Regions from separate parts of the Cobetia sp. UCD-24C genome, predicted to be linked through region 4. Evidence: predicted binding sites of a transcription regulator. Region 4 holds the regulator's gene; each other region holds the start of a gene.
The links. The regulator sigma-54, encoded in region 4, starts transcription at its own class of promoters, with help from an activator protein. The targets are predictions, from matches to a motif close to TGGCACNNNNNTTGCTNT.
Positions count from the first base shown of each region.

Region 1: the regulator sigma-54 is predicted to act here: its motif matches at 1,617-1,634, upstream of speB (agmatinase).
Region 2: the regulator sigma-54 is predicted to act here: its motif matches at 4,539-4,556, upstream of AOG28_RS05120 (HAD-IIB family hydrolase).
Region 3: the regulator sigma-54 is predicted to act here: its motif matches at 2,150-2,167, upstream of glnL (nitrogen regulation protein NR(II)).

Region 1 covers NZ_LJTD01000012.1:43,332-50,774, forward strand. The annotation lists gene AOG28_RS14975 (sigma-54 interaction domain-containing protein) at 1-1,361, opposite strand, end outside; gene speB (agmatinase) at 1,763-2,713, shown strand; gene AOG28_RS14985 (YjiH family protein) at 3,054-4,370, shown strand; gene AOG28_RS14990 (5-guanidino-2-oxopentanoate decarboxylase) at 4,446-6,122, shown strand; gene AOG28_RS14995 (aldehyde dehydrogenase family protein) at 6,232-7,443, shown strand, end outside.
Region 2 covers NZ_LJTD01000003.1:214,057-221,499, reverse strand. The annotation lists gene AOG28_RS05140 (FadR/GntR family transcriptional regulator) at 164-1,048, shown strand; gene AOG28_RS05135 (TRAP transporter substrate-binding protein) at 1,141-2,223, shown strand; gene AOG28_RS05130 (TRAP transporter small permease subunit) at 2,390-3,034, shown strand; gene AOG28_RS05125 (TRAP transporter large permease) at 3,034-4,335, shown strand; gene AOG28_RS05120 (HAD-IIB family hydrolase) at 4,640-5,536, shown strand; gene AOG28_RS05115 (hypothetical protein) at 5,578-6,789, shown strand; gene AOG28_RS05110 (sugar phosphorylase) at 6,878-7,443, opposite strand, start outside.
Region 3 covers NZ_LJTD01000006.1:35,649-43,091, reverse strand. The annotation lists gene glnA (glutamate--ammonia ligase) at 1-782, shown strand, start outside; gene AOG28_RS09970 (DUF4124 domain-containing protein) at 1,232-1,924, shown strand; gene glnL (nitrogen regulation protein NR(II)) at 2,187-3,281, shown strand; gene ntrC (nitrogen regulation protein NR(I)) at 3,278-4,687, shown strand; gene AOG28_RS09955 (deoxyguanosinetriphosphate triphosphohydrolase) at 4,818-6,155, shown strand; gene AOG28_RS09950 (BCCT family transporter) at 6,571-7,443, shown strand, end outside.
Region 4 covers NZ_LJTD01000001.1:406,468-413,910, reverse strand. The annotation lists gene pmbA (metalloprotease PmbA) at 1-321, shown strand, start outside; gene mgtE (magnesium transporter) at 428-1,783, opposite strand; gene AOG28_RS01765 (HPr family phosphocarrier protein) at 2,154-2,423, opposite strand; gene rapZ (RNase adapter RapZ) at 2,410-3,360, opposite strand; gene AOG28_RS01755 (PTS sugar transporter subunit IIA) at 3,498-3,968, opposite strand; gene hpf (ribosome hibernation-promoting factor, HPF/YfiA family) at 3,978-4,286, opposite strand; gene AOG28_RS01745 (RNA polymerase factor sigma-54) at 4,948-6,396, opposite strand; gene lptB (LPS export ABC transporter ATP-binding protein) at 6,630-7,370, opposite strand; gene lptA (lipopolysaccharide transport periplasmic protein LptA) at 7,374-7,443, opposite strand, start outside.

The DNA of each region.
Region 1 (7,443 bases), on a different contig from region 4:
TTGCCTAGTCCATTAGCGTTATTCGTGGAACAAGTGTTGAGAAGTGTTTTCACTGAGTCGCTGTCGATGACATCGCTAGGAGCGCTGAGCCAAGCGCGTTCCAGCCAGTTTTCCAGTTCGCGGATATTGCCGAGCCAGTCCTGGCGCATGAGGATGGGCCATAACGAGGCGTCGAGGAGTTTGCGGCGACCGTGACGTTGATTGAGGCGAGAGAGGTGTTGCTCGATCAGGGCGGGAATGTCTTCGCGGCGTTCACGCAGCGGCGGCAGGCTGACGGGGAGCACATTGATGCGGTAGTAGAGGTCGAGGCGGAACTGGCCCTGTTCCACGCGGGCGGCGAGGTCTTGATTTGTGGCGACGACCAGGCGGAAGTCGGCGCGGCGGGTGGTGGTGTCGCCCAGGCGGGTGATCATCCCGTCCTGAATCACCTTGAGCAGCTTGGTCTGGGTGGCCAGCGGCAGCTCACCGATTTCATCGAGGAACAGGGTGCCGCCTTCGGCCTGCTCCATCAGGCCTGCCTTGCCACGATTGCCCGCGCCAGTGAAGGCACCGGCCTGATAGCCGAACATCTCGGACTCGAACAGGCTCTCGGGGATGGCGCCGCAGTTCACCTCGATGAAGGGGCCGTCGGCGCGTTGGCTCCAGCGATGCAGTTGATGGGCGAAGGCCGTCTTGCCGACCCCGGATTCGCCCAGCATCAATACCGTGGCGTTGGTGGGCGCGACCCGCTTGAGCAGCAGCGCTATCTCGCGCATCACCGGGCTTCTGACCTGCAGCTCGCCCAGCTCCAGCGCGGCGTCTTCGCACTCGGCCTGCTCGCGCGCTGATTGTTCACGTTGCCGCTGTTCAGCCTGGCTCTGTGCATATTGCTCAGTGTCGTGTACTGATTGCCCTGCCCCCGCCGTTGTCCAATCGCTTTCTGCCTGACTGACGCCACTCAGCTCGCCACCGCGCGAGTTGCGGCGCAGGTGATCACTGAAGCGCTGCTGGAGCACCGCGTATTCCTGCTGCAACAACTGGATATCGGTGAGATCCATCGAGCGGCTGACCACGCACTCGAGCTTGCCCGCGACGAATACCGGATGCGCCTGCGCCACCACCCGCCGCCCGGTGGCGGTGAGCTGCATCATCTGCAGCGTGCGCCCCGTGCGCAGCACCTCCAGGCTGATGGAGGGCTTGAGCACGCCGCTGGCTTCCAGCTCATGCACGTTGGCGGCACACAGCTCCTCGCGGGTCATGCCATAGACTGCCGCGGCTCCGGGGCTGACATCCATCACCTGGCCATCCGCATTGACCACGAAGTAGTGATCGTGAGCGGTGTCGATGATGGTCTTGAGAATCTGACGGTCGAGCTCTGACATGGCGGGCACCTCATGGTCGAGCCTGTGAATCGGGCGGGCTTTCCAGCGCTTCTTTCTATCAGTTCTTCCCAGCAGGTCTTTCTAGCTGGTCTTTCTCGCACGGCGCTTGAAGACACTCTCGATGATGCCCGAATGTGATCCACAAATGAATCAGTGATCCATTTTTGAATCATTAATGGCGCACGAGTGATCCAGAAATGAATCACTCAGCCATTGCCCTCAAATAAAACCCAATAAAATCAATCAACTAAAAATTGGCACGATTACTGCAATGCTGGGGTATGCGCCAAGGAAGATCGCCGGCTTTCATGACACCGTCCGGCCGAGCGATCAGGCGAACCATCACAATACCCCGCTCGCCGTCACGTCAGCGCGAGCGACTCAAGACCCTGGAGAGACAGATGAGCGAGTTCAATCAGCCGCTGGGCGGCAACGACATGCCACGTTTCGGCGGCCCGGCCACCATGATGCGTCTGCCGGCTCAGGAAACCGCGGAAGGCCTGGACGCCGCCTTTATCGGCATTCCGCTGGACATCGGTACCTCCAACCGTCCGGGCGCACGTCTCGGTCCGCGTCAGATCCGCGATGAATCGCGCATGCTGCGCCCCTACAACATGGCCACCCGCGCCGCGCCCTTCGATAGCCTGCAGGTGGCGGACATCGGCGATGTGCCGATCAACACCTTCCACCTGCCCAAGAGCATGGACATCATCGAGCAGTTCTACGATGAGGTGCTGCGCCACGACTGCGTACCGCTGACACTGGGCGGCGACCACACCGTCACCCTGCCGGTGCTGCGCGCCATCGCCAAGAAGCACGGTCCGGTCGGCCTGATCCACATCGATGCCCACGCCGACGTCAACGACCACATGTTCGGTGAGCCCATCGCCCACGGCACGCCGATTCGCCGCGCCCAGGAAGAAGGCCTGCTCGACAGCAATCGCGTGGTGCAGATCGGCCTGCGTGGCACCGGCTACTCCGCCGATGACTTCGACTGGTGCCGCCAGCAGGGCTTCCGTGTCGAGACCGCCGAGATGTGCTGGTTCAAGTCACTCGCCCCGCTGATGGCCGAAGTGCGCGACATGATGGGCGACCGCCCGGTGTACATCACCTTCGACATCGATGGGCTGGACCCCTCCGTCGCCCCCGGCACCGGCACCGTGGAAGCCGGCGGCCTGACCATGCCGCAGGGCATGGAAATCGTGCGTGGCGCGCGTGGCCTCAACATCGTCGGCGGTGACCTGATGGAAGTCTCCCCGCCCTACGACACCAGCGGCAACACCGCATTGATGGGCGCGACCCTGCTCTACGAAATGCTCTGCGTACTGCCGGGCGTGCAACAGCGCGACTGATCCACGAACGATCCACGAATGACCCGCTGTCCTGCTGTACCCGCGCCGGGGGCCCGTCCCGCCCTCGGCGCACACAGAATCACTCGAGACGATACGGCATGATGCATCACACAATGCTCGGCTAGAGCCTGACCATTACAACAAGATCTAGGTGACCCGAATGACAACCAGCATCGACTCCGCGGCGGACCATACGCCGCCCCGCGCTATTTCCGACTCTGTCTCAAGTTCCGTATCAAGTTCTAGCTCAGGTGCTGAACAGCCTGAGACCGCCAAGCCACAGAAGGCGCAGAAAGACCTCATCGCCACCCGCCCCGTGCCGCTGACGGCCAAGGGGCTGATGAAATTCCTGGTGCCGTCACTGCTCGGCGTCAGCTTCTTTCTGGTGCCGTTCAGTGTCGGCGACACCATCAACATCGGCATGGGCCTGATGGCCGATTGGCTCAAGGCCACGCTCGGCAGCGCCTTGCCCGCCATCGCCGTCGCGGTGCTGTGTCTGTCGGTGATCCTCACCGGCTTCGTCAAGCTCGCAAAGCCCGCCTGGGCACGTCAGGGCGCGGCGCACGAGCTGTTCGATGTCTCGCCGGTATGGTTCGCCATGCGCGCCCTCGGCGCCATCTTCGCGCTGATGACCTACTTCCAGTGGGGGCCAACCCAAGTCACCGCGGCCTTCACCGGCGGCGTGATGCTCAATGATCTCGCGCCGGTACTGCTGACCTTCTTCTTCTTCGCGGCCATTCTGCTGCCGCTGCTGGTTGACTTCGGCTTCATGGAATTCATCGGCAGCCTGGTGCGTCGTCCGTTCCGCGCGATCTTCAATCTGCCCGGGCGCAGCGCCATCGATGCCACCGCCTCGTGGATGGGCTCCGGCACCGTCGGCGTGCTGATCACCACCCAGCAGTACGAGCAAGGCTTCTACAGCAAGCGCGAAGCGGCGGTGATCGCCACCAACTTCTCGGTGGTCTCGATCGCCTTCGCGTTGCTGGTCACCAGTTTCATGAACATCAACCACCTGTTCGTGCCCTTCTACCTGACCGTCGTCATCGCGGGCCTGATCGCCGCCGTCATCGTGCCGCGTCTGCCGCCGCTGTCACGCAAGCGTGATGATTATCACGAGCCGGTCGGCTGCCAGATCAGTGAAGAGAACCAGAGCGACTGTGGCGTGCTGCGCTACTCACTCGGCATGGCCGTCGCGCGCGCCGAGCATGCGCCGGGCCCGCTCAAGCTGGTGAAATCGGCCGGCTTCAACGTGGCGGACATCTTCCTCGGCCTGCTGCCAGTGGTGATCGCCATCGGCACCGTGGCGCTAATGCTGGCCGAGTTCACGCCGGTGTTCACCTGGCTCTCCTACCCGATGATCCCGCTGCTGGAACTGCTGCAGATTCCTCACGCGGCAGAGGCAGCCCCGGCGACGCTGGTCGGCTTTGCCGACATGTTCCTGCCGGCGGTGCTGGCCAAGGACATCGACAGCGAACTGACCCGCTTCGTGATCGCCTGCCTGTCGCTGACCCAGTTGATCTACATGTCCGAGATCGGTGCCCTGCTGCTCAAGTCGAAGATTCCGCTCAAGATCTGGGAGCTGGTGGCCATCTTCGTGCTGCGCACGCTGATCACCCTGCCGATCATCGCCGGTATCGCGCATCTGTTCGTGTTCTGAGCCAAGCGTGCACTCAACTTGTTTCTCATCTCATACGGGAGCACCACGGTGCTCCCGTCATTGGAATAACCTGCCATGACCTGTGCTGAACTCCTGATCCGACTGCTGCGTGACACCTACGGCGTCGACACCGTCTTCGGTATTCCCGGCGTGCATACCGTCGAGCTCTACCGTGGCCTGGAGCCGGATGCCGATCCCGCCGCGCGCAGCATTCGCCACGTCACCCCGCGCCATGAACAAGGCGCCGGCTTCATGGCCGATGGCTATGCCCGCAGCACCGGCAAGCCCGGGGTGTGCTTCATCATCACCGGCCCGGGGATGACCAACATCACCACCGCGATGGGCCAGGCGCTGGCCGACTCCATCCCGATGCTGGTGATCTCCAGCGTCAATCGCACCGACACCCTCGGCCGTGGCCAGGGGCGTCTGCACGAGCTGCCCAGCCAGCAGCAACTGGTATCGGGCGTGGCGCGCTTCAGCCACACCCTGCTCGACCCGTCCGCGCTGCCGGAAGTGCTGGCCCGCGCCTTCGCGCTGTTCGAGGGTGCCCGCCCAGGCCCGGTGCATATCGAGATTCCCATTGACCTGTTCAATGCCGAGATCCCACCGCCCGCCGGTCGCACCACGCATGACTTCACGCGCCCGCGCATCGGCCGCCTCGCGCCGGACCCGGCCCTGCTCGCTGAGGCCGTGAGCCTGCTGCAGGGCGCCGAGCGTCCGCTGGTGCTGCTGGGCGGGGGCTGTGTCGCTGCACCCGACGCGGCCCGCCAGCTGGTGGAGGCGCTCGATGCCCCCACCGTTACCACCATCAATGCCAAGGGTCTGCTGGGCAGCGCCCACCCGCTGGATCTCGGCGCCAATGCCGCACTGCCTGCGGTACGTGAACTGGCGCGCGACGCCGATGTGGTGCTGGCGATCGGCACCGAACTTGGCGAGACCGACTACGACGTGGTGTTCGATGATGGCTTCGTGATCGGCGGTCAGCTGATCCGAATCGATATCGACCCCGAACAGCTGGCGCGCAACCAGCAGGCGACACTCGCCATCGTCGCCGACGCCGGCCTGGCGCTGGAGACTCTCGCCGCGAGCGTTGCTGATAGCCTGGGCGAAACCTATGACAAGACGGCTGACGCAGAGGCGGGCAAGACACGCGGCGAGCAGATCACCGCCACCGCGCTCGAGGCCCTCGCGCTGCCGACTGACCCGGCCTTCGCGCCCTACGTGCCGCTGTTCGACACCCTGCAGCAAGCGCTGCCGGAGGCGATCTGGGTCGGCGATTCCTGCGCGACCGTCTACGCCGCCAATCATCTGCTCAGCCAGCCGGCACCGCGCCGCTACTTCAATGCCTCCACCGGCTACGGCACGCTCGGCTACGGCCTGCCCGCCGCGATGGGCGCGACCCTGGGCCGCCCGGACCTGCCGGTGATCGCGCTGGTCGGCGATGGCGGCATCATGTTCACGCTGTCCGAACTCGCCTGCGCGGTGGAAGAACAGCTGCCGGTGGTGATCGTGCTGTGGCACAACCAGGGCTATGAAGAGATTCGCCGCTTCATGGACAACGCCGGCGTCACGCGCCTGGGCGTCGACATCAAGGCCCCCGACTTCCAGCTGCTCGCCCAGGGCTTCGGCTGCGCCGCCGTCGCGATCGACTCCCCCCGTGAGTTGGCGACAGCGATCAGCGAGCGCGACGCAAGCGCCCCGCTGCTGGTGGAAATTGATGCGGCGGCGTGGCAGCGCTCAATCGCACAGTGAGTCTGGCTCGCCGCTTAGCGCCACAACACTGAACAATGCCCGCCTGTGACCCTGTGGTGGCAGGCGGCATGGAACTCTCATGCCAGAAACTCACATGTCAGGAATGTCCATGCACAAGCTCGATCATCAGTTCATCAACAACGAGTGGGTCAAGTCTCACGGCGAGCGTCGTCTGGCGGTCACCAACCCCTTCGAGGAGACCATCATCGCCGAGGTGACGGCGGGTGATGCGCGTGATGTACAGGCCGCCGTCGCGGCCGCCGCCGAGGCCTTCGAGGGCTGGCAGGCACTGAGTGGCGCCGAGCGGGCGGTCTATCTGGAGGCCTTCGCCGAGGGGCTGACCTCACGCCGGGAAGCGCTGGTGGAGATGTCGTGTCGCAACAACGGCAAGATTCGCGCCGAGGCCGAGATCGATCTCGATGACGCCATCGGCTGCTACCGCTATTACGCCGCCCAGGCACGCGCGCTGGATGCGCGTCAGGGTGCGGAGGTCGCGCATGATGTCGAAGGCTATGCCGCGCACACCTATCACGAGCCGGCAGGCGTGGTGGGATTGATCACGCCGTGGAACTTCCCGCTGGTCACCAGCGCCTGGAAGGTCGCGCCGGCGCTCGCCGCCGGCTGCACCCTGGTGATCAAGCCGTCTGAAGTGACGCCGCTGCCGGAGCAGGTGATGGCCGAGATCGCGCTGGAAGCCGGTCTTCCGGCGGGCGTGTTCAACCTGCTGCACGGCGATGGCGAGGGCATCGGCGCACCGCTGACCCGTCATCCGCGCATCGACAAGATCTCCTTCACCGGCAGCAATGTGGTCGGCGAGAAGGTCATGCAGGCCGCGGCCTGCGGCACGCGCGGCGTCTCCCTGGAGCTTGGCGGCAAGTCGCCGATCATCGTGCTCGACGATGCCGACATCGAGGAAGCCGCCGACTGGGTGATGGCGGGCATCTACTTCAATGCCGGTCAGATCTGCTCTGCCACCTCGCGCCTGCTGGTGCACGAGGCCATCGCCGATGAGCTGCACGCCGCTCTGGCCAGCCGCATCGATGCGCTGGTGCTGGGTGACCCGCTGGACGCCGCGACCCAGATGGGCCCGATGACCAGTGCCCGCCAGCGCGACACCGTGCTGAGCTATCTGAACGTGGCGCGCGAGGAAGGCCTGACGGCGCTGCGCGATGGCACCCATCGCAGCCTGCCAGGCAAGGGCTATTTCGTGGCGCCGACCCTATACACCGATGTGCCGGTGACAAGCCGTCTGTGGCGCGAGGAGATCTTCGGGCCGGTGCTGTGCACGCGCCGCGTCGCCGATGAGGCCGAGGCGATTCGC
Region 2 (7,443 bases), on a different contig from region 4:
TAAAGGTGTGACCAAAGTCGGGTCTCACCCTTGGTCTAGGGTGTCTTGTTGGCATGTCTGACATGGGCTATTCCTTGACGGACAAGAGCGCGCCGCGATGCATCCCGTGAAGGATGTGCGCGAGCTACAAATGACGCGCCACGCCATCAAGGAACGTTCGATCATGACCACGCCTCCCACGAGTGCCGCTGGCGGCAGCCCGCGCGCCAATGCCTCTTCTGGAACGTCTGCCTCAGCCGGCGAGACCTCGACCGCGCGTGTCGATGTCGCCGAATGGCTGGCGCAGGCCATCTTCGAGAATCGCTACCCGCCGGGCAGCCTGATTCCTCGTGAGCTGGACCTGTGCGATCAGCACGCCCAGAGCCGCGCCACCGTGCGCACCGCGATCCAGAGCCTGGTCAATGCCGGGATTCTCACCCGCACCACCGGCCAGGGCACCCGCGTCAATCCGCTCAGCGAGTGGCATCTGCTCGATCCGCGCGTGACCGGCTGGATGACGCGCTACGCGATGCCGCATCCGCAGCTGGCACGGGACATCTACGCCTTCCGTATCTCCATCGAACCCTTCGTCGCCGCCCTGGCAGCCACCGAGGCCACCGCCCAGGACCTGTCCGCCATCGAGCAGGCCTATGACGGCATGGCCGCGGCGGTGCATGGCGGCAGCGCCATGGAGGAGTTCGACCGCGCCGATATCGCCTTCCACGACGCCATCTTCGCCGCGACCCACAACGTCATCTGGGCGCAGCTTGGCCATGTGCTCAAGCCGTCGATCAGCCTGCTGGTGGCGACCTCCAATCACAATGCCTCGGAGCTGGGCGACAGCCTCGGCCGCCATCGTGCGGTGATGGAGGCGATTCGTCTGCGCCAGCCCGATGCCGCCCACGCCGCGACCCTGCATGTGCTGGACCGCACCGGTCAGGACCTCGGGCTTGCCATGCCTGCAGTCTCTGAAGGCAGTCATCCTGCCGGGCGCGCCCAGGAACCGCTGGAGCTGCTGCGCCGCTTCGGCCAGCTGCCCAGCCTGTCTGCACCGCTATCAAGCGAGTGAACGGCACCTCGCGGCGTTTCGCCACGCCGGGAAGTGCCTGCACGTCTTCCACTGACCCTAGAACGTCATAACAACAATCCAGGAGTTTCACCATGCCGCGTTCCACTACCTCGCCGCTCACCACTACCTCGCCGCGCACCACTGCCGCTCCCGCCCGTGTCACGCTCAAGGCGCTGGCCCTGTCCACCGCCGTGGCTGCCACGCTGATCGCCACACCGAGCTGGGCCGCCGAGTACGAATGGACCTTCCAGACCTCCGAGACGGCCGGGGAGCCGCAGTTCGAGGTCAAGAAGGCCTGGGCCGACAGCATCAAGACCATGTCGGATGGCCGCATCGCCATCGAGATCCTGCCGGTCAATGCCGTGGTGCAGGCCAATCAGACGCTGGATGCCGTCAGCGCCGGCATCCTGCAGGGCCACCTGACCGATCCGTCCTACTTCTCGGGCCAGAATCCGGCCTTCGGCATGCTGGGCAACCTGGTGGGTGCCTGGGGTGACCCGCTGGAATATCTCGAGTACATGCAGCACGGCGGCGGTGAGGAGCTCTACAACGAGCTGGTCGAGCCCTACGGCGTGCACCTGATCGGCGCGGGCGCCACCGGGCTTGAGTCCTTCGTCTCCAAGAAGCCGGTGCGCACCGTCGATGACCTCAAGGGCCTCAAGGTGCGTGCGCCGGAAGGCATGGTCTACAACATCTTCCAGAAAGCTGGCGCGGCGCCCGTCAACCTGCCGGGCTCCGAGGTCTACACCGGCCTGGAGAAGGGCGTGATCGACGCGGCGGATTACACCGTCTTCGCCACCAATGATGACCAGGGCCTGCACAGCTTCGCCAAGTACCCGTCCTACCCGGGCTTCCACTCTCTGCCGATGGTGGCGGTGTCGATGAACAAGGGCATCTGGGACGGCCTGCCGGCGGATCTCAAGGCGATCATGGAGAGCGCCACCGATGCGATGGCCTACGACATGGTCTTCACCCTCAAGGCGCGTGACATCAAGGCGGTGAGCGCGGCGCGTGCCAATCCGGATATCGAGGTGATCGACATGGCGCCGGAGGAGCGCGCCAAGTTCCGTCGCATCGCGCAGCAGGAGTGGAAGGTGTGGGCCGAGAAGAATGAGCTGACCGGCAAGGTCTACGAGTCCGTGGTCAGCTTCCTGACCGACCGCAACCTGATGTGAGCCCGCTGGCGCGCGGGATGGGCGCCAGCCGCCGCGTGGCACTGGTCAGCTAGCCACGCTTTTGGCGACACGATCGCAGAACGATAAAGACGCGGGAGATCAAGGTCGGCGTGCTCACTGGGCGCGCCGATTCTCCTTGAGGCAGCGAGTCAGCAAGGAATTCGATATGGCAGAACATGATGTGGCGTCGCCGGGGCTACCCGAGGCGTCGGATGACCACGACCCGAACCTGGGCACGCGGACGCCGCTGGACCGCCTGGTGGGCAAGGGTACGCGCGCCGCGGCGTGGCTGGTGTTGCTGGCGATGGCGATCAGCGTGTTCGAGGTGGTGATGCGCTATGGCCTCGATTCGCCGACCTCCTGGGTGCACGAGACGGTGATCTTCCTGGTCGCGACCAGCTTCGCGCTGGGCGGCCCGGCGGCCCTGGCCAACAATCGCCATATTCGCGTGCGTGTGCTCTACGACCTGGTCGGCACGCGCTTTCGCTACGTGCTGGACTGTTTCAATGACGTGATGACGTTCGTCTTCTGTCTGGCGATGAGCTATGCGGGCTGGGTGATGTTCTGGCGTGCCTCGCACAGTCCGCTGGGCGAGTGGCAGCTGGAGCGATCCGGCACCTCATGGAATCCGCCGTTTCCGGCGTTGACCAAGGGCGTGATCCTGTTCGCGCTGGCGGTGATGACCCTGCAGGCGCTGTGGCATCTCTACCAGACCTTCTTCTCGCCCCGCCCGCCCGAGGGCGGCAGTGAGGGAAGTGGCGCATCCGACGCCACTCCCGACGCCACAGCTGACCACAAGGAGCCGCGCTGATGGATATCGCAACGGCTACGATGCTGCTGGTCGGCGGCATCTTCGCGCTGCTGGTCACCGGCCTGCCGCTGGCCTTCGTCACCGGCCTGGTCGCGCTGGCCTACACCTTCGGCTGGTTCGGACCGATGGCGCTGCCGCTGGTCACCAGTCGTGTCTATGGCTTCGTCACCGAGTATTCGCTGGTGGCGGTGCCGATGTTCGTGTTGATGGCCTCGCTGCTCGATCGCTCGGGGATCGCCAAGGACCTGTTCAATGCCATGCGCGTGATGGCAGGGCGACTGCCAGGCGGCGTGGCGATCCAGACCATCGTGGTGGCGTTCTTCCTCGCCGCGATGTCCGGCATCATCGGCGGCGAGATCGTGCTGCTGGGGATTCTGGCGCTGCCGCAGATGCTCAGACTCGGCTATGACAAGCACATCGCCATCGGCGTGGTGTGTGCCGGTGGCTCGCTGGGCACCATGATGCCGCCCTCCATCGTGCTGATCATCTATGGCCTGATCGCCAACCAGTCGATCGCGGACCTGTTCACCGCGGCGATCACCCCGGCCATCGTGCTGATGGCAAGCTACATCATCTACGTGCTGATCCGCTGTCTGCGCAACCCTTCACTGGGGCCGGTGATGCCCGAGGAGGAGCGCCGCGCCAGCTTCCAGAGCAAGCGTGAGCTGCTCAAGGCCATCGGCGTGCCGGCGGTCATCGCGGGGCTGGTGCTGGGCTCCATCTACGGTGGCGTGGCCTCGGTGACCGAAGCCGCGGCGATGGGCAGCTTCGGCGTGCTGGTGGCGGTGATGCTGCGCGGCGAGTTCTCCATCACCCTGATGCAGCGTGCGCTGTCCCAGACCATGAACACCTGCGGCATGATCATCTGGATCGGTATCGGCGCGGCGGCACTGGTCGGGGTCTACAACCTGATGGGCGGCAACCGCTTCGTGTCGAGCATGATTCTCGGCCTGGATATCCCGCCGCTGGCGATCATCATGGTGATGATGGCGATCCTGCTGCTGCTGGGGCTGTTCCTCGACTGGATCGGCATCGCGATGCTGACCCTGCCGATCTTCGTGCCGATCATCGTGCAGCTCGGCTACGACCCGGTATGGTTCGGCGTGCTGTTCGCGGTCAACATGCAGGTGTCCTTCCTGTCGCCACCCTTCGGGCCTGCCGCCTTCTATCTGAAAGGCGTGGCACCGGAAGGCATCAGCCTCAAGGATATCTTCGTCTCGCTGCTGCCGTTCATCGCCATCCAGCTGTGCGTGCTGGCGATGTTGCTGCTGTGGCCGCAACTATCGCTGTGGCTGGTCTAGTCTCAACAGACGTTGCCCGCTTGCCCAAGACTCGACGCCCTCGCATCTGCGAGGGCGTCGTCGTTGGTGACGAAAGATTTGCGCCGTCGTGTGGCGAGGCATCATGCAAGGCAGGCTTTGTGCTCTTTTATGGTGCAAATAGGCGGACGCACAAACACGGTCACGGTGAGAGGGGTCAGGCTGTCATGGCAGATGCACCATCTTGGCACATTCCCTGCAATGCTCTTGCAATGCCTGTCCGGTGCCACGAGATCCTGTCGAGGTGACCCCCGACACGCTGCAGCACTTCACGAGGAGAGTTCACATGTCAGAGACTCAAGCACCGCTGTTGTTGCTGACCGATCTGGATGGCTCGCTGCTGGATCACCACGATTACTCGCCGGGCCCGGCGCGCAGCTGGCTGACCCGCCTGCGCGCGCGCGGTGCCTGGATCGTCCCCAACACCTCCAAGACGGCGGCCGAACTGGCGCCGCTGATGGACTCGCTGGGCTTGGCGGGCCAGCCGTGGATCGCCGAGAACGGCGGCGTTGTGGCCCTGCCGGCCGATTGGCTGAGCGCCTATCCGCTGGAAGAGGCCAGCGCCCCGGATGCACACGGCCTGTGTCGTATCGCGGTGGCGATGCCCCGCGACAGGATTCTCGCGGTGCTGGAAGAGCTGAGCGGGGAGTTCGCCTTCGAGGGCTTCGCCTCGATGTCGGTGGCGAGAATCAGTGAGCTGACGGGGCTGGCGGAGGGCGACGCGGCCCTGGCGGGACAGCGTGATGCCAGTGAACCGCTGGTGTGGCGCGACGCGCCGGAGCGTCTCGAGGACTTTCGCATGCGCCTGGCCAGCCATGGCCTCAAGCTCACACGTGGTGGGCGCTTCCACCATGTGACCGGGGACAGCGACAAGGGCGTGGCAGCGCGCTATCTGATCGCCCGCTACCGGCTCTGCGAGCGGGTGCGCCCCTGGACGCTGGGCTTCGGCGATGGCGCCAATGACCTGCCGCTGCTGGCCGCCGTCGACAACGCTGTGCTGATCCCCGGCGTCGGTGATACCTCACAGCGTGATCGGGAGCTTGCCGATTATCCGCAACTGGCGGATGAACGCCGCTGTTTTCGCGCCAATCTCCCCGGACCGCAGGGATGGGTCGAGGGATTGCGTCACTGGCTGGCCAATGGCCAGCCGGAAGAATGGACATCCAGAGGTCTGGGCGCCTGACGCCTGCCTGATGCGTGTCTTCGGCATGACAAGGAGCTGACATGAGCGATTTTTACCAGAATGGCATCATCACCAACTTCCATAACCTGACCGATCGTCCGGTGGAAGATCTCGAAGCGGACCTGATGCGCTTCTCCCGCAAGCGACCGATGAGCCTGATTCTGCCGTCGCTGTATTCCGAGCTGGAAGGCCCCGCCCTCAAGCATATCGTCGAGGAGCTGGCCCAGGTGCCCTACCTCAGCGAGATCGTGATCGGGCTGGACCGCGCCGACCGTGACCAGTTTGAGCATGCCAAGGAGTTCTTCTCACATCTGCCGCAGCATCACCGCATCCTGTGGAACGACGGCCCGCGTCTGCGGGCGCTGGATGAGGAGCTGACCGAGCATGGCCTGGCGCCGATGGAGGCCGGCAAGGGCCGCAATGTCTGGTACTGCTCAGGCTATGTGCAGGCCTCGGGCATCGCCGAGGCGGTGGCACTGCATGACTGCGATATCGTCACCTATGACCGCGGCCTGCTGGCGCGGCTGATCTACCCGGTGGCCCATCCGCAGTTCAACTACGAGTTCTGCAAGGGCTACTACTCGCGCATCGCCCAGGGCAAGCTGAACGGCCGCGTGGCGCGCCTGATGGTCACGCCGCTGATCCGTGCGCTCAAGAAGGTCTATGGCCCGCTGCCGTACCTGGATTATCTCGACAGCTATCGCTACCCGCTGTCCGGCGAATTCTCGATGCGCACCGACGTGCTGGCGGACATCCGCATTCCCAGTGACTGGGGGCTGGAGATCGGCGTGTTGTCCGAGGTCCACCGTAACTATTCCACCAAGCGCCTGTGTCAGGTGGACATCGCCGATGCCTACGATCACAAGCACCAGCCGCTGTCCGAGGAAGATGCGCTGGGCGGCTTGAATCGCATGAGTCTGGATATCGCCAAGGCCATGTATCGCAAGCTGGCCACGCTGGGCGTCGAGATGCACGGCGAGACCTTCCGCACCATCAAGGCGACCTATTACCGTATCGCGCTGGACCTGATCGAGACCTACTACAACGATGCCGTCATGAATGGCCTGACGGTGGACCGCCACAGCGAGGAAGCGGCGGTGGAGCTGTTCGCCGCCAACATCATGGATGCCGGCAGCGCCTTCCTCGACAATCCGCGCGACAAGCCCTTCATCCCGAGCTGGAACCGGGTGCAGTCAGCCGTGCCGGACCTGCTCGAGCGCATGCACGAAGCGGTGGAGCTGGACAACCAGTAAGGCTCGCGGCGGGAAACAGCAAGACCTATGACAACGGGGCTGCCAGTGGCAGCCCCGTTGTCATAGGCAGGAGGAGAAAAAGAGGGCGTCAGACAACCTCGATGGCCGGCGGGCGCACGGTTTGCTCCATCAGCCAGGCCGCCTGATAGGGACGGCGGGCCATGGTGGGATCGTAGGCCTTGTCGTGGCACAGGTGGTCGGTCAGCGCGACGCCTTGCCAGCTTGCCGGCAGCGGCAGCACGCGCGGCTGATCGGTGACATTGAGGGCGAACAGCAGGCGACGCCCTTCATGGGTGACGCGCTCGAAGACGAAGAAGTCCGGGCCGACATCGAAGACATTCTGGTCGGCATCCGGGTGGAAGCAGGGTTCGTTGCGGCGCAGTGCCATGCGGCGCTTGAGGGCGTGGAAGACCTCATGGGTCGCGGTGTTGGGGCTTGCCAGCAGCGCTTCCAGTTCATCACGCTGCCATTTGCGGCGGTTGATGGCGCGCAGATGGCCATCGCGCTCGACGCCTTCCTGGTGGTTGGGGGTCGCGGTCAGCGAGTGGATATACAGCCCCGGGATGCCCTGCAGGCTCAGCATCAGGGTCTGACTGGCGATGAAACGCTCGATCTGCCACGGGTCCTGGCCGCGACGCGTGCCCTTGAGCGCAT
Region 3 (7,443 bases), on a different contig from region 4:
ACCACCACGAAGTGGCGAACGCCGGCCAGAACGAGATCGGTGTCAAGTTCAACACCCTGGTCAAGAAGGCCGATGAGGTTCAGGAACTCAAGTACGTGATCCACAACGTGGCTCACGCCTACGGCAAGTCCGCGACCTTCATGCCCAAGCCGCTGGTCGGTGACAACGGTTCCGGCATGCACGTTCACCAGTCCTTCTGGAAGGATGGCGACAACCAGTTCGCTGGTGACGAGTACGCGGGTCTGTCCGAAATGGCCCTCTACTACATTGGCGGCATCATCAAGCACGCTCGTGCCCTGAATGCCTTCACCAATGCGTCCACCAACTCCTACAAGCGTCTGGTGCCGGGCTTCGAAGCGCCGGTCATGCTGGCCTACTCTGCCCGCAACCGTTCCGCTTCCATCCGTATCCCGTACACCGCCAGCCCGAAAGGCAAGCGTGTCGAGGCGCGTTTCCCGGATCCGACGGCCAACCCGTACCTGGCGTTCTCCGCGATGCTGATGGCCGGTATCGACGGTATCAAGAACAAGATCCACCCGGGCGACGCGATGGACAAGAACCTCTACGACCTGCCGGCCGAAGAAGCCAAGTCCATCCCGACCGTGGCCGAGAGCCTCGAACAGGCCCTGACCGCGCTGGACGGCGATCGTGAGTTCCTGACCCAGGGCGGCGTCTTCACCGACGACATGATCGATGCCTACCTCGAGCTGAAGGGCGAAGACGTCCAGCGCCTGCGCATGGCGACTCACCCGCTCGAATTCGACATGTATTACAGTGTCTAAGTGCTACAGCGCCCAAGTACTGCAGCGTCCAAGCGCTGCAGAGGTTGAGGCAGACATTCGCTAGTCACGCCATCTGACGGAGTGCCTTCCCGGTGAAGGCCATCCACGGACGATGACGACAGCAGGGCCACACCGACAGGTGTGGCCCTGTTTTTCATTATGGCCCTGCTTCGTTCTATCTCTTTGCTCTGATCATTTGCTCTGCCCCTGATCCTTTTCCCTGAGATCGGCCATGCTGATGACAGACCTGCAGGGCGCGGTGGTAGCCTTGCGTGACAGTCAATGCACACAGGCGTCTTGTCGAAGGCCCCAAATGCTGGCATCAACGCGGTAAGCTTTGTAACTTGTTAGCCTTGTCATCAGGCAGCAGGATCGCCTGTCGATAGACCCAACCCGCTGGAGCTGCCTGCGGCTTCTGGCCTCCCATGACTCTCTTCAGGAATCTTCGGATGTGGCCCTTCGTATCCTCCCTGCGCGTCGCGAACCCCGCGACTGACTCGCGTGCACTGCCAGCAGCGCGCCCCGAGCCACTGCAGTGCCTGCTGCTGGCAGCGACGCTGATGCTGTCGAGCCTGTCGTTCGATCTACAGGCGGCCCAGGTCTATCGTCACGTCGATGCCAACGGCAACGTCGTCTTCAGTGATCAGCCTGCGGGCGGCAGCAAGGTGCAGCTGACGCCGCTCAGCGTGGTGCCGTCGACGGAATCCCTGCCGCCGCGGCGCAGCACGCCGTCGCGCGTGAGTTCTTCCTCATCCAGCGAGAGCACCCGCACCCGGGCGCCTGCGGTGGATGTGGCCTTCCGTGGCTATACCACCTTTACCATCCAGAGCCCGTCCAACGAGGAAACGCTGCAGACCGGGCAGGCGGGCAATCTGGCGGTGCGCCTGGGGATCGAGCCCAAGCTACGCCCGGAAGACAAGGTGCGCGTGACCGTGGACGGCGCACCGTCTCAATCCGCCATGCACAGCACCGTCTTCATGGTGCCGGCGCTGGAGCGTGGCAAGCATGTCATCCAGGCGGAGTTGCTGGATTCCACCGGCCGCGTGCGCCAGACCAGCGAGCCGAAGGTGGTCTATGTGCAGCGCGCCAGCGTCAATCTGCCTCGCAACCCCAACAACCCTGCCAATGCTGGCGGTGGCTAGCAGCGTCTGGGCGGCCTTTTTCTTCGCGCGTTTCTCCTTCGCTGACAGGCCGCCTTCGGGCGGCTTTTTCGTGTCTGGGACAGTCGATGTCGGGCCGCCTGGCGGTGAAGCGAGGCAACGCGAGTTCGAGCGCGATTTTTCGTCTGCACCATTTTGGTGCCAATGTGAGGGGCCAGAAATGGTTGCACAGCATCGGACGCCGTGTTCTCGGTGCCTGCACCAGACTGGCGCGGTTATTGCAGAACAGGGAGACGTACTGCAGATGGCGAACAAACCCATGCATCAACGACTGCTCGAACACCTGAACACTGCCGTGGTGGTGCTGGACTCACAGCTGCAGATGGTCTGGATGAATCCCGCCGCGGAGACGCTGCTGGCGGTGAGTTTGGTGCGTGTGAAGGGCAGTACGCCCGACAACATGACCGGGCTGGATGACACCCTGATCAATGTGCTGCGCAAGGCGCTGGAGGAACAGCACCCCTACACCCAGCGTGAGGCCGAGATCATCAACGCGGCCAATGAAGCGCTGACGGTGGATTTCACCGCGACGCCCATCAGCGCCAATGAACTGCTGGTCGAGATAGAACCGCGTGACCGCCTGATGCAGATCTCGCGCGAAGAAGCGCTGATCGCCCGTCAGGAGGCGGTCAAGGTGCTGACGCGTGGTCTGGCGCACGAGGTCAAGAATCCGCTCGGCGGCATTCGTGGCGCCGCCCAGCTGCTCGAACGTGACTTGCCCGAACCGCAGATGGTGGAGTTCACGCGCATCATCATCGAGGAGGTGGACCGTCTGCGTGATCTGGTCGATCGCATGCTTGGGCCGAACCGGCCGCCGTTGCAGGCGCCGGTCAATGTGCATGCGGTGACCGAGCGGGTGCGGGCCTTGCTGCAGGCGGAAGGCAGCGCCATCACCTTGAGCGCCGACTACGACCCGAGCCTGCCGGAGGTGATCGGCGACGAAGGTCAGCTGATCCAGGCGGTGCTCAACATCGCGCGCAATGCCACCCAGGCCCTCAATGAGCAGCCACAGCCCGATTCACCGCAGCCTGACGCCGCTCCCTACGAGATCACGTTGCGGACCCGCGCTCGCCGGCAGTTCACGCTGGGCCATGAGCGCCACCGGCTGGTCTGCGAGCTGGCGATCATCGACAACGGCCCCGGCATACCGGAGAGCCTGCGCGAGACGCTGTTCTACCCGATGGTCTCGGGGCGCGCCGAAGGCTCAGGGCTCGGGCTGTCGATCGCCCAGGGCATCCTGCACCAGCATCAGGGGTTGATCGAGTGTGACTCGCGCCCCGGCCATACCGAATTCCGATTACTCATTCCGCTAGCCGGCACTTCTGGAGATCACACATGAGCGAGACTGCCCGCGTCTGTATCGTCGATGACGACCGTGCCATTCGCTGGGTGCTGGAGCGCGCTCTGGCACAACCCGACCTCGAGGTGGAAACCTTCGAGCGTGCCGATCAGGCCGAAGCCAGCATCATGCGTCAGTGCCCGGATGTCCTGATCACCGATATCCGCATGCCCGGAACCGATGGTCTCGACCTGATGGCGCGCGTGCGCGAGAAGTACCCGGACCTGCCCGTCATCGTGATGACGGCGCATTCCGACCTCGACAGCGCCGTGGCCTCCTATCAGGGCGGCGCCTTCGAATACCTGCCCAAGCCGTTCGATGTCGATGAAGCGCTGGCATTGGTACGGCGCGCCGTGGCGCATGCCCGTGAATCCAAGGCGCCCGCCGCCGTGCCGGAAGGGCTGACCAAGGAAATCATCGGTGAAGCGCCGGCGATGCAGGAAGTCTTTCGCGCCATCGGCCGCCTGTCACAGTCGCATATCACCGTCTTGATCAACGGCGAGTCCGGTACCGGCAAGGAGCGCGTGGCCCAGGCGCTGCATCAGCACTCGCCGCGCGCCGCCAAGCCGTTCATCGCGCTCAACATGGCGGCGATTCCCAAGGACCTGATGGAATCGGAGCTGTTCGGCCACGAGAAGGGCGCCTTCACCGGCGCCACGGCGCTGCGCCGCGGGCGCTTCGAGCAGGCCGATGGCGGCACGCTGTTCCTCGATGAGATCGGTGACATGCCCGCCGAGACCCAGACCCGCCTGCTGCGCGTGCTGGCCGATGGCGAATTCTATCGTGTCGGTGGCATCACGCCGGTCAAGGTCGACGTGCGCATCATCGCCGCGACGCACCAGCACCTGGAAAAGCTGGTCGAGGATGGGCGTTTCCGTGAGGATCTCTTCCACCGCCTCAACGTGATTCGCGTGCATCTGCCGCGCCTGTCGGAGCGCCGCGAAGACATTCCGCGCCTGATGAGCCACTTCCTGGGCGAGGCCGCGCGTGAGCTGTCGACCGAGCCCAAGGTGCTGACGGAGGCCGCGGAGAAACACCTGACGCGCTTCGACTGGCCGGGCAACGTGCGCCAGCTCGAGAACACCTGTCGCTGGCTGACGGTGATGGCCTCGGGGCGTGAAGTGATGATCGAGGACCTGCCGCCGGAGCTGCGCGATGCCAGCGGCACCGAGGCAGCCTCCGGCGATTGGCGTGGTGCCTTCCGCGAGTGGGCGGACCGCGCACTCGCCGCCGGCCACACCCATCTGCTGGAAGAGGCGGTGCCCGATTTCGAGCGCATCCTGATCGAGACAGCCCTCAAGCATACCGGTGGCCGCAAGGGTGAAGCCGCCGAGCTGCTGGGCTGGGGGCGCAACACCCTGACCCGCAAGCTCAAGGTGCTGCTGCCGGCGCTGGCCGAGGACTGAGGAAGGCCTGAGCGGGCTGGAGACAAGGAGAACAGGGTGCCACAATCCCTGTTCTCTTTTTTTATGCGCGTCATTCACCTGTTATCTGCTCGCAGGCGCCAGTGCTCGGCGCCTGCCAAGGAGTTGCCTGATGTCATCGATGAGCTGGGAGCGACTGCTGGAACCGAGTCGCCTGCATGACGCACCGGGCACCGTATCGCGTGAGATGGGGCGGACTCCCTTCCACAAGGACCACGACCGCATCGTGTTCGCGGGCTCCTTCCGTCGCCTGGGGCGCAAGACCCAGGTCCACCCGCTGACCGACAACGACCACATCCACACGCGGCTGACCCACTCGCTGGAGGTCGGCTGTGTCGGTCGCTCGCTGGGCATGATGGTCGGCGAGAAGCTCAAGGAGCAGTTGCCCGACTGGATCACACCGTCGGATCTCGGCGTCATCGTCCAGACCGGCTGCCTGGGGCATGACATCGGCAACCCGCCCTTCGGCCACGCCGGGGAGTACGCCATCCGCGACTGGTTCGCCGCCGAGGCCGCCAGTGATCACGGTCGGCTGGCCGGGCTGAGCGATGCCGAGCGCGAGGACCTGCTCACCTACGAAGGCAATGCCCAGGGCTTTCGCATCGTTACCCAGATCGAATACAACCAGTTCCATGGCGGCATGCGCCTGACGGCAGCGACGCTGGGCACGCTGCTCAAGTACCCGTGGACGGTGGAGCACGCCACGGCGGGCGGCAAGTTCGGCTGCTATCAGAGCGAGCGCGTGCTGCTGGATCAGGTCGCCGAGCGCTGCGGGTTGCTGGCGCGGGCCGATGGCCGCTGGTGCCGTCACCCGCTGGCGTGGCTGGTCGAGGCCGCCGATGACATCTGTTATGCGCTGCTGGACCTGGAAGATGGCCTCGAGATGGGCATCCTGCAGTTCGAGGAAGTGTTCGAGATTCTTACCGGCATCAGCGGTGGCGAGCCGCGCGAATACCAGGAGATGGTCGCCCGCGGCACCTCCCAGCGGCGCAAGGTGGCGGCACTGAGAGGTGCCGCGATGGAGCGTGCCGTCAATGATGTCGCCGAGGCTTTCGTGCAGCGCGAGACGGAACTGCTGGCCGGCACGCTCAGTGAAGACCTGCTCGACCTGTGCCACCCCGACCTCGGCTGGGGCGTGCGGGAAGCCAAGAATCTGGCGCGCCAGAAGATCTTCCGCAACGAGCGCAAGGCCAAGCTGGAGATCGGCGCCTACACCACGCTGGGCATCCTGCTCGAGGCCTTCATCGGCGCTGCGCATGAGCTGCATACCAAGGGGCGCTCCAGCTTCAAGCATCAACGTGTGCTGGCATTGATCGGCGAGAACACGCCGACCAAGGACTGGGATCTCTACCGCAGCTATCGGCGCATGCTCGACTTCATCGGCGGCATGACGGACCACTTCGCGGTGGATCTCGCCCAGGAGATGGGCGGGCGCCTGCGCGGCGACTGAGCCCGAGGCGCCATCAGCCCGATCATCTCAAGCCTGATTACACCCACCAGGGAACGGCAACGGTGCCGTTCCCTGGTGGATGCCTGCTCTCCGGTCTGACATCTGCTGCCTTTGCTGCGCCTTCCCTGCGTCTTACCCCTCTGTGGCTGCCCACCTCTGCGCTGCCTGTTCTGGCTGTGTCTTCCCTGCTGATTTGCCTGTCGCTGCCAGCCCTGTCGTCGTGCTTCCTGCTCTTCCCTTGGCCTGAACGCCAAGGCCTGCCATGCGCTAATAAATGACTTGCTTGCGTTAAATTAACTTTACGTAGGCGCTTGGATCGTTGTACTAGGATTGTACGCAGTGGGGATGCATGTATCGCAATCACTCATGATAAGCTGTTATCATGCATAGCAATAACGATAAATGAGGCTTATATATGAGCAAGGAAACCCGAAAGGTATCCGCCAGGGCGGCGGGGGATCGGCCGGAAAAGCCCTTCGACATGATCGACAAGCCGACCTTCTTCGGCTCGATCTTCCTGCTGTTGGCAGTGACGCTGCCCCTGGTCATCTTCCCCGAGCAGGGCGCGATGTGGGTATCGGCGGCCAAGAACTTCGTCACCAGCAAGCTCGGTGTGCTCTATCTGCTGCTCGGCGTGGGGGCCGGCGGCTTCATGATCTACATCATCTTCAGCGACATCGGTCAGATAAAGCTCGGTGATGCCGAGGAGAAGCCCGAATTCTCCATCGTGTCGTGGGCGGCGATGCTGTTCTGTGCCGGGATCGGGGCCTCCATCCTGTACTGGTCGATGATCGAGTGGGTCTACTACTACCAGTCGCCCCCGTTCCATGTGGAAGGCCAGACACCGGAGGCAGCGGAATGGGCCGCGGCCTACGGCATCTTCCACTGGGGCCCGCTGGCATGGGCGATCTACCTGATTCCCGCCGTGCCGATCGCCTATTTCTACTACGTGCGTCACCACAGCGTGCTGAAGATTTCCGAGGCGCTGATGCCGGTGCTGGGTGAAAAGCTGGCACATGGCTGGCTGGGCAAGCTGATCGATATCAGCTTCATCTTCGGCATGCTGGGCGGCGGTGCGACCACCCTGGGTCTGGCGGCACCGATGATCAACGAGGGGGTGCACGAGCTGTTCGGGGTGCCCAAGTCGCTGACCACGCAGATCGTGGTGTTGCTGGTGTGTACCGCCCTGTTCGGCTACAGCGCCTACGTGGGCCTCAAGAAGGGCATCAAGCTGCTGTCAGACATCAACTTCTGGCTGGCGGTCGGCCTGTTGCTGTTCATCTTCATC
Region 4 (7,443 bases):
GCGCCGTTGACCTCGCTCGATGAGATGCTCAAGCAGATGGGCACCGGCGTGCTGGTGACCGAGCTGATGGGCCAGGGCGTCAATGGCGTCACCGGTGACTACTCACGCGGCGCCTCCGGTTTCTGGGTCGAGAACGGCGAGATCCAGCATGCGGTCGAGGAGTTCACCATTGCCGGCAACCTGCGCGACATGGCGGCCAATCTGCTGGCGGTCGGCGATGATGTCGATACGCGTGGCAGTATCCACAGCGGTAGCTGGCTGATCGATGGCATGACCGTCGCGGGCATGTCCGAAGGCGAAGACGAAGAGCTGGAAGGTTGATCGCTGAGGCCTCTCTGATCGTATGACAGGCGAGAAACAACACGGCCGCTCCCAAGGGAGCGGCCGTGTTGTTTCTAAAGCAGTCACTGGAACCCGTCGGGGGGGATTACAGGTAGAGCCAGGTTGCCAGCCCCAGGAAGGCCATGAAGCCGATCACGTCGGTCACGGTGGTCAATATCACGCTGCCGGAGAGGGCAGGGTCGATATTGAGCTTCTTGAGCAGCACCGGCAACAGCGTGCCCGTCACGGCGGCGATCAACAGATTGATCATGATCGCGGCGCCGATGATGGCCCCCAGCTGGACATCCCCGAACCACACGATGGCGATGCCGGCTACCACCACGGCCCATAACAGGCCGTTGAGCCCCGCGACAATGACCTCGCGCTTGAGTAGCCAGCGGACATTGCCGCTCTTGACGTGCCCCAGCGCGATACCGCGAATCAGGACGGTGAGTGCCTGAGAGCCCGCGATGCCGCCCATGCTGGCGACGATGGGCATCAGTACGGCCAGCGCGGTGATCTTCTGGATGGTGCCTTCGAACATGCCGATCACGGCGGAGGCCATGAAGGCGGTCAGCAGGTTGATGCCGAGCCAGACGGCGCGGCGCCACGAGGTCCGCATCACGGGAGAGAAGGTGTCTTCGTCCTCATCCATCCCCGCCATCGACATCACCTGGTGCTCGGCGTCGCCACGGATGACGTCGACCACGTCATCGATGGTGATACGGCCCAGCAGGTTGCCATCGCCGCCGACCACGGGCGCCGAGATCAGGTCGTGCTTCTCGAACAGCGAGGCGACTTCGGTTTCCGGCATCAGGGCTGGAATCACCACGCTGTCGGTGTCCATCACTTCGCGCACCGTGACGCCGGGGTCCGAGACCAGCAGGCGATTGATGGGCAGGGCACCGATGAATTCATCGCGACGTGAGACGACCAGCAGGGTATCGGTGGAGTCGGGCAGGCGCTCGTGGCGGCGAATGTAGCGCAGCACCACGTCCAGGGTGATGTCCGGACGGATGGTGATGGTGTCCGTGTTCATCAGGCCGCCGGCGGTGTCCTCCGGGAAGGATAGTACCGTTTCGACGCGCAGGCGCTCCTGCGCCTCCATGGAGTCGAGCACTTCGAGAATCACCGCATTCGGCAGGCGCTGAAGAATGTCGGCGACATCATCCGGTTCCAGGTTCTCGGTGGCGGCGAGAACGTCGACGGCGTCCATGTCCTTGAGGAAGTCGGTCTGGATGTCTTCGCCTAGGTACTGAAGGACATCACCCTGCAGCTCGGCATCGACCAGCTCCCAGAGCAGATTACGCTCCTTGGGGGGCGAGGATTCCAGCAGGTGGGCCACGTCCACTGGCGCGAGGCCGCGATTGAGCATGCGTCTTGCCTGTTCCAGCTCGCCGCTTTCCAGCGCCTGTGACAGGCGATCAAGTCTTGGCTTGAGTTTACGAGACGTCTTGCTCATCTGTCGGCTTCCCCTGTCGACATGAAGGACAGCGCTGATTCTACCATTGGCGTAGGGGGGCGCGTCGACAAAAGAAAACAGTGTTTCTTATCGAAAGGACAATCCGCGTCCCGCCATTGGCACAAAAGCAGCGTTGCATGGCTGCCAGGCGCAAGGATAGGTGCAGGGAAAGATATAAGGGTAGGCGCAAGGACAGGTGCAAGATCAGGCGCTAGGCATCCTGCGCGAGCAGTTAATGGTGTCGCCAGGGGCCGCCAGAGGGGGCTGGCCGATAAGCGAGCGGGCCGAAAAGATAGTTGACCCAGAAGCGAGCTGGCTGAGGAAGGAAGGCTGAGCGCACAGCGCAAATGTACAGCACTGTCAGTAGCGGTTATTCGTCTTCCTCGAAACGCGCTTCGAACAGCGCCTCGATGGCCAGCATCGCCTCATCAGCCTGTTCGCCCTCGACATCGATCAGCAACGTGGTGCCGCAGGGCGCGGCCAGCATCAGCAATGCCATCACATTGGCCGCATTGGCCCGTCGCTCGCCATGGCTGACCATCACCGTCGCGCAATAGGGCGCACAGCAATTGACCAGCTTGGTGGCTGCGCGGGCGTGCAGTCCGCGGCGGTTGGTCAGCGTCAGCTCACGAGAGGCCATCGCGATGCTCCTGCTGATGCTCTTGCTGATGCTCTTGTTGCTGACCAATCGTCTCACCCGCGTTGCTCAGCGCGGTATGAATGCCCAGCTCGCGGTGACGCAGGCGCACCTCAGGCAGGCGCTCGGCAAAGTAGCTTGCCAGCTGCTCGCACAGGTAGACGCTGCGATGCTGGCCGCCGGTGCAGCCCACGGACACTGTCAGGTAGCTGCGGTTGCTGTCCTGATAGGCGGGCAGCCAGCGTTCCAGCCAGCCGGCGATATCGTCATGCATCGCCTGCACGGTGGGGTAGCGCTGCAGGAATTCGGCCACGCTGTCGTCGCGACCGGTATCGCCGCGCAGATTGATGTCCCAGTACGGGTTGGGCAGGCAGCGGGCATCGAACACCATGTCGGCGTCGGTCGGCACGCCATGCTTGAAGCCGAAGGATTCAAAGGTCAGCGTCAGGTGGCGGGAGCTGTGCTGGGCGACCTGCTCGGTGATCCGCGAGCGCAGGTCGTGCACGCTCAGGTTGGTCGAGTCGATGACCAGATCGGCCTTCTGGCGAATGGGAGCGAGCGTCTTCTGCTCGATCTCGATGGCCTCGGCTAGGGTGTGGTCGTTGTCGCGCGTCAGAGGGTGACGACGACGGGTCGCCGAGTAGCGTTCCAGCAGCACTCGCGAATCGGTGGTCAGGTAGACGACCTGCACGTCCATGCCGCTCTGGCGGACGTTGTCGAGCAATTCGGGGAAGCGGGTCAAGGCTTCCGGCAGGTTGCGGGCATCGATGGAGACCGCGATGCGCCGACGCGCCGGGCTGTCCTTTTCGAGCTGATCGACCAGTGGCGCCAGCAGCATGCCGGGCAGATTGTCGATGGCATAGTAGCCAATGTCTTCCAGCGCTTGGAGAGCGATGGATTTCCCGGAGCCGGAGCGGCCGCTGATGATCACGATCTTCATGAAGTGCTCTCCAAGGGCGAGGTCAACGTCGAAAGAATGCAGGGGTGGGGCAGAAGGCTGCCCGCTATCAGTGCGCTGCACGTCGGCCGATGGGAGGCCAGCAAGACGAAAGCCCGGACGATGTCCGGGCCTGTCATTCAGCGCGCCGGTAATTCGGCGATGGCTTGGGTCAATGCCTCAAAGAGTGCACGCTGGCTGTCTGCCTGGCGCAGGGCCGAGCGATTGGTCGGGGAATTGAGCAATTCCGCGACCTGTCCGAGCAGCGTCAGATGGGTCTCATCCGCTTCCTCAGGCACCAGCAGCACGAACAGCAGATCGATGGGTTCTCCGTCGATGGCATCGAAGTCGATGGGTTCACCGAGCTTCAGAAACGCAGCGATTGGCGTCTTGCAATGCGGGCTGCGTGCATGGGGCACGGCCACACCGTGGCCAATGCCGGTCGACCCCAGTCTCTCGCGCCCGATCAGGCGCGAGAAGACTTCCTGGCTATCCAGGCTGGGAATGTTCTGTGCGATGAAGGTGCTGAAGAATTCAAGCACCCGCTTCTTGCTCCCCCCGGGGACACCGTAAAGCGTGCGCTCGGGGGGAAGGATCTGATCAAGTGTCATGGCTGAAGGTCAACGGGTCCCGGTGCCCTGAGAGCGAGCCTGGGACTTTTCCTTGTGTTTGACCAGCTGGCGATCCAGCTTGTCGGCGAGCGCGTCGATGGCAGCGTACATGTTGGGGTCTTCTGCCAGGGCGTGGAGGTCAGCGCCTGCCGCGTGCAAGGTGCAGGCAGCCTGCTGGCGCTCCTTCTCGATCGACAGTGTCACCTGAACATTGGTGATGTTGTCGTAATGCCGTTCGAGGCGAGCGAGCTTCTCGTTGACGTAATCGCGGAGAGGATCGGTAAGTTCCACATGATGCCCGGTGATATTCACTTGCATGGACACGCTCCTTTATCCAGCGGGTTGCCATTCAATTGTAACCCTTTTTGACTACGAGCAAACCCTGATCGGACGCTCTGCAACAGGCTTGACGGCCACCGTCTGGCGATGTTTTCGCACCCTTGCCAGTGGCGTCAGATGTCGTGAGCGTCTGTACCGACAATGCCCAAGCTTTGCGCAAAGATCAACGCTGCGCTGCATCGTGGCTCAGTGCTTGTCTTCAACTCAGTGAGGGGTAACGGAGTGGACTTCAAGGGCACGTCTGGTGGGTGGTGCGTGAAAGACGCGCAAGAAGGCGGGTTTTCGTCGCCAATCCCTGCATGTACGTCGCCTTTCAGACGATTCGATTGCGTGGAGCAAGCGGCGTTACGGGAGGTTCGCCGGGTGTCATCCAGGTGCAATACGCGCAAAAGTGACTTTAAAAACATGCGATTGACGGTAAATGACGCTGCCGGAACGGCGGTTTTTTACCATCATTCTGCGCGCCGTCATGGGCCATGACGGGCAATTGGCGAGCGGTTGACGGCATGACAGAGCGCGCGACAGGCATACCGCTGCCCGCGAAGTCAGAGGCTGATGAGCGGAAAAATCCAGTGCTTGAGGTTGGCGGCGGCTGCCATTGTGGAGGTGAGAGCAGGGCATGGCAGCCGCAGGTGATGCGTCAGGCCAGACGCTTGCGCTCGCTGGAGGAGGGGATGCCCATCGCTTCGCGATACTTGGCCACGGTACGGCGTGCGACCTCGATGCCATCGCTGGCGAGCAGATCGACCAGCCGCGAGTCGGAGAGAGGCTTGCGGGCCGGCTCTTCCGCGATCAGCTTGCGGATGCGGGCACGAATGGCGGTGCTTGAGTGGGCGTCGCCACTGCCGCTGCCACCAACCTGGCTCGAGAAGAAGAACTTGAGCTCGAAGACGCCGCGCGGGGTGTGGATGTACTTCTGGGTCGTGACCCGCGAGATGGTCGACTCATGCATCTCGACCACTTCGGCGATGTTGGCCAGAATCAGCGGCTTCATGCCTTCCTCGCCTTGCTCGAGGAAGTCGATCTGGCGCGCCATGATCTCGCGGCCGACCTTGAGCAGGGTGTCATTACGCGATGACAGGCTCTTCATCAGCCAGCGCGCTTCCTGCAGGTTGTCCTTGAGGAAGGTGTTGTCGGCGGACTTGTCGGCACGCTTGATCAGCGCGGCGTATTCCGGCTGGATACGCAGCTTGGGCAGCGCTTCCGGGTTGAGCTCGACCTGCCAGCCATGGCGGGTATGGCGCACCAGCAGATCAGGGATCACGTAATCGCTGGCGGGCTCGCCCCAGGCGGATGCCGGACGCGGATCGAGCGCACGTACCAGGCGGATGACGTGATCCAGCTCGTCATCGTCAAGGCTCAGGCGCCGCTTGAGCAGCTTGCGGTCATCGTTGCCCAGTGCCTCGAGGAATTGACGTACCAGGCGGCGCGCCTGCGCCAGCAGCGGCAGATCATCCGGCAGCAGTGCCAGTTGCAGCAGCAGGCATTCGCGCAGATCACGGGCGAAGACGCCGGTCGGGTCGAACTGCTGCAGACGCAGCAATACCTGCTCGAGTTCGGAGGCCTTGAGGCCGGGCAGGCCCTGGCCGCGCAGGCCATCGACTAGCTCGTCGAGTGACAGGCTCAGATAGCCAGCACCGTCGACGGCATCGATCAGGCTCTCCGCCATCTGGCGTTCACGGCCATCGAGGTCGGTCATCGCCAGCTGCCAGCGCAGGTGGTCCTGCAGGCTCTCGACGCTGGTATTGCGATCGAAGTCCGGCCCTTCTTCGCTCCCGCTGCCACTGCCGGAGCTGGTCAGGCTACCGGCGTGGTCCTGGTAGAGGTCCGACCAGTCACTGTCGAGGGGGTATTCCTCGGGAATCTCGCTCGAGGAGTCGGCAGTGGAGATCTCGCTCGAATCCTGTGTCTCGACGACATCCAGCGACTCGTAGTCCTCGTCGAGCTCCAACATGGGGTTGGACTCGAGGGCTTGCTGAATCTCCTGACGCAGGTCGAGCGTCGACAGCTGCAGCAGCTGGATCGCTTGCTGGAGCTGCGGCGTCATGGTCAGCGAGGTGCCGAGGCGGAGTTGCAGGGTGGGTTTCATGGAGTCAGTCAATTCACGGCAAAGGAACGTGCTTACTACGCTATACCGTGACTCGGGGCACTGACAAGTGGTTGTCGTGAATATTCAAGCAACTTGCATGCCATGTTTCCACCAAGGTGGTATGGACGTCATGCATGCGTCTGATGTCAGACATGAAAAAGCCGCTACGCGATAAAATCACGCAGCGGCTTTTGAAGCTTTTGCCTCGCGAGGACTCAGCGCAGCCGCTGACCCTAGAGCGTGAACTCGTGGCCCAGGTAGACGTCGCGCACCTGCTGGTTGGCCAGGATGGAGTCCGCATCACCGTGGGCGATGATCTGGCCATCGCCGACGATATAGGCGGTGTCACAGATATCGAGCGTCTCGCGCACGTTGTGGTCGGTGATCAGCACGCCGATGCCACGATCGCGCAGTTGGCGCACGATGCTCTTGATCTCGCCCACCGAGATGGGGTCGACGCCGGCAAAGGGCTCATCGAGCAGCACGAAGTCCGGCTCGGTGGCCAGTGCACGGGCGATCTCGACCCGACGACGCTCACCGCCGGACAGGCTCATGCCGGCGCTGGCGCGGATGTGCGTGATGCTGAATTCCTCGAGCAACTCTTCAAGGCGTGCCTTGCGGCCATTGCGATCCAGGTCCTTGCGGGTTTCCAAAATCGCCATGATGTTGTCGGCCACCGACAGCTTGCGGAAGATCGACGCTTCCTGCGGCAGATAGCCGATGCCGGCGCGTGCACGCTGATGCATGGCGGCAGCGGAGAGGTCCTTGTCATCGATGGAGACGTTGCCGGCATCGGCGCGCACCAGCCCGACGATCATGTAGAACGAGGTCGTCTTGCCGGCGCCGTTGGGGCCCAGCAGGCCGACGATGTCGCCCTGGCGGATCTCCAGCGAGATGTCCTTGACCACCTTGCGGCCCTTGTAGGCCTTGGCCAGATGGCGAACGCTCAGCGTACGCGGAGTAGCAGCAGTCATGACTCAGTTTTCCTTGCTGGCATTGGCGCCGCGCGGCGACAGAGTCATGTGCACGCGACCGCCTTCGGTCTGC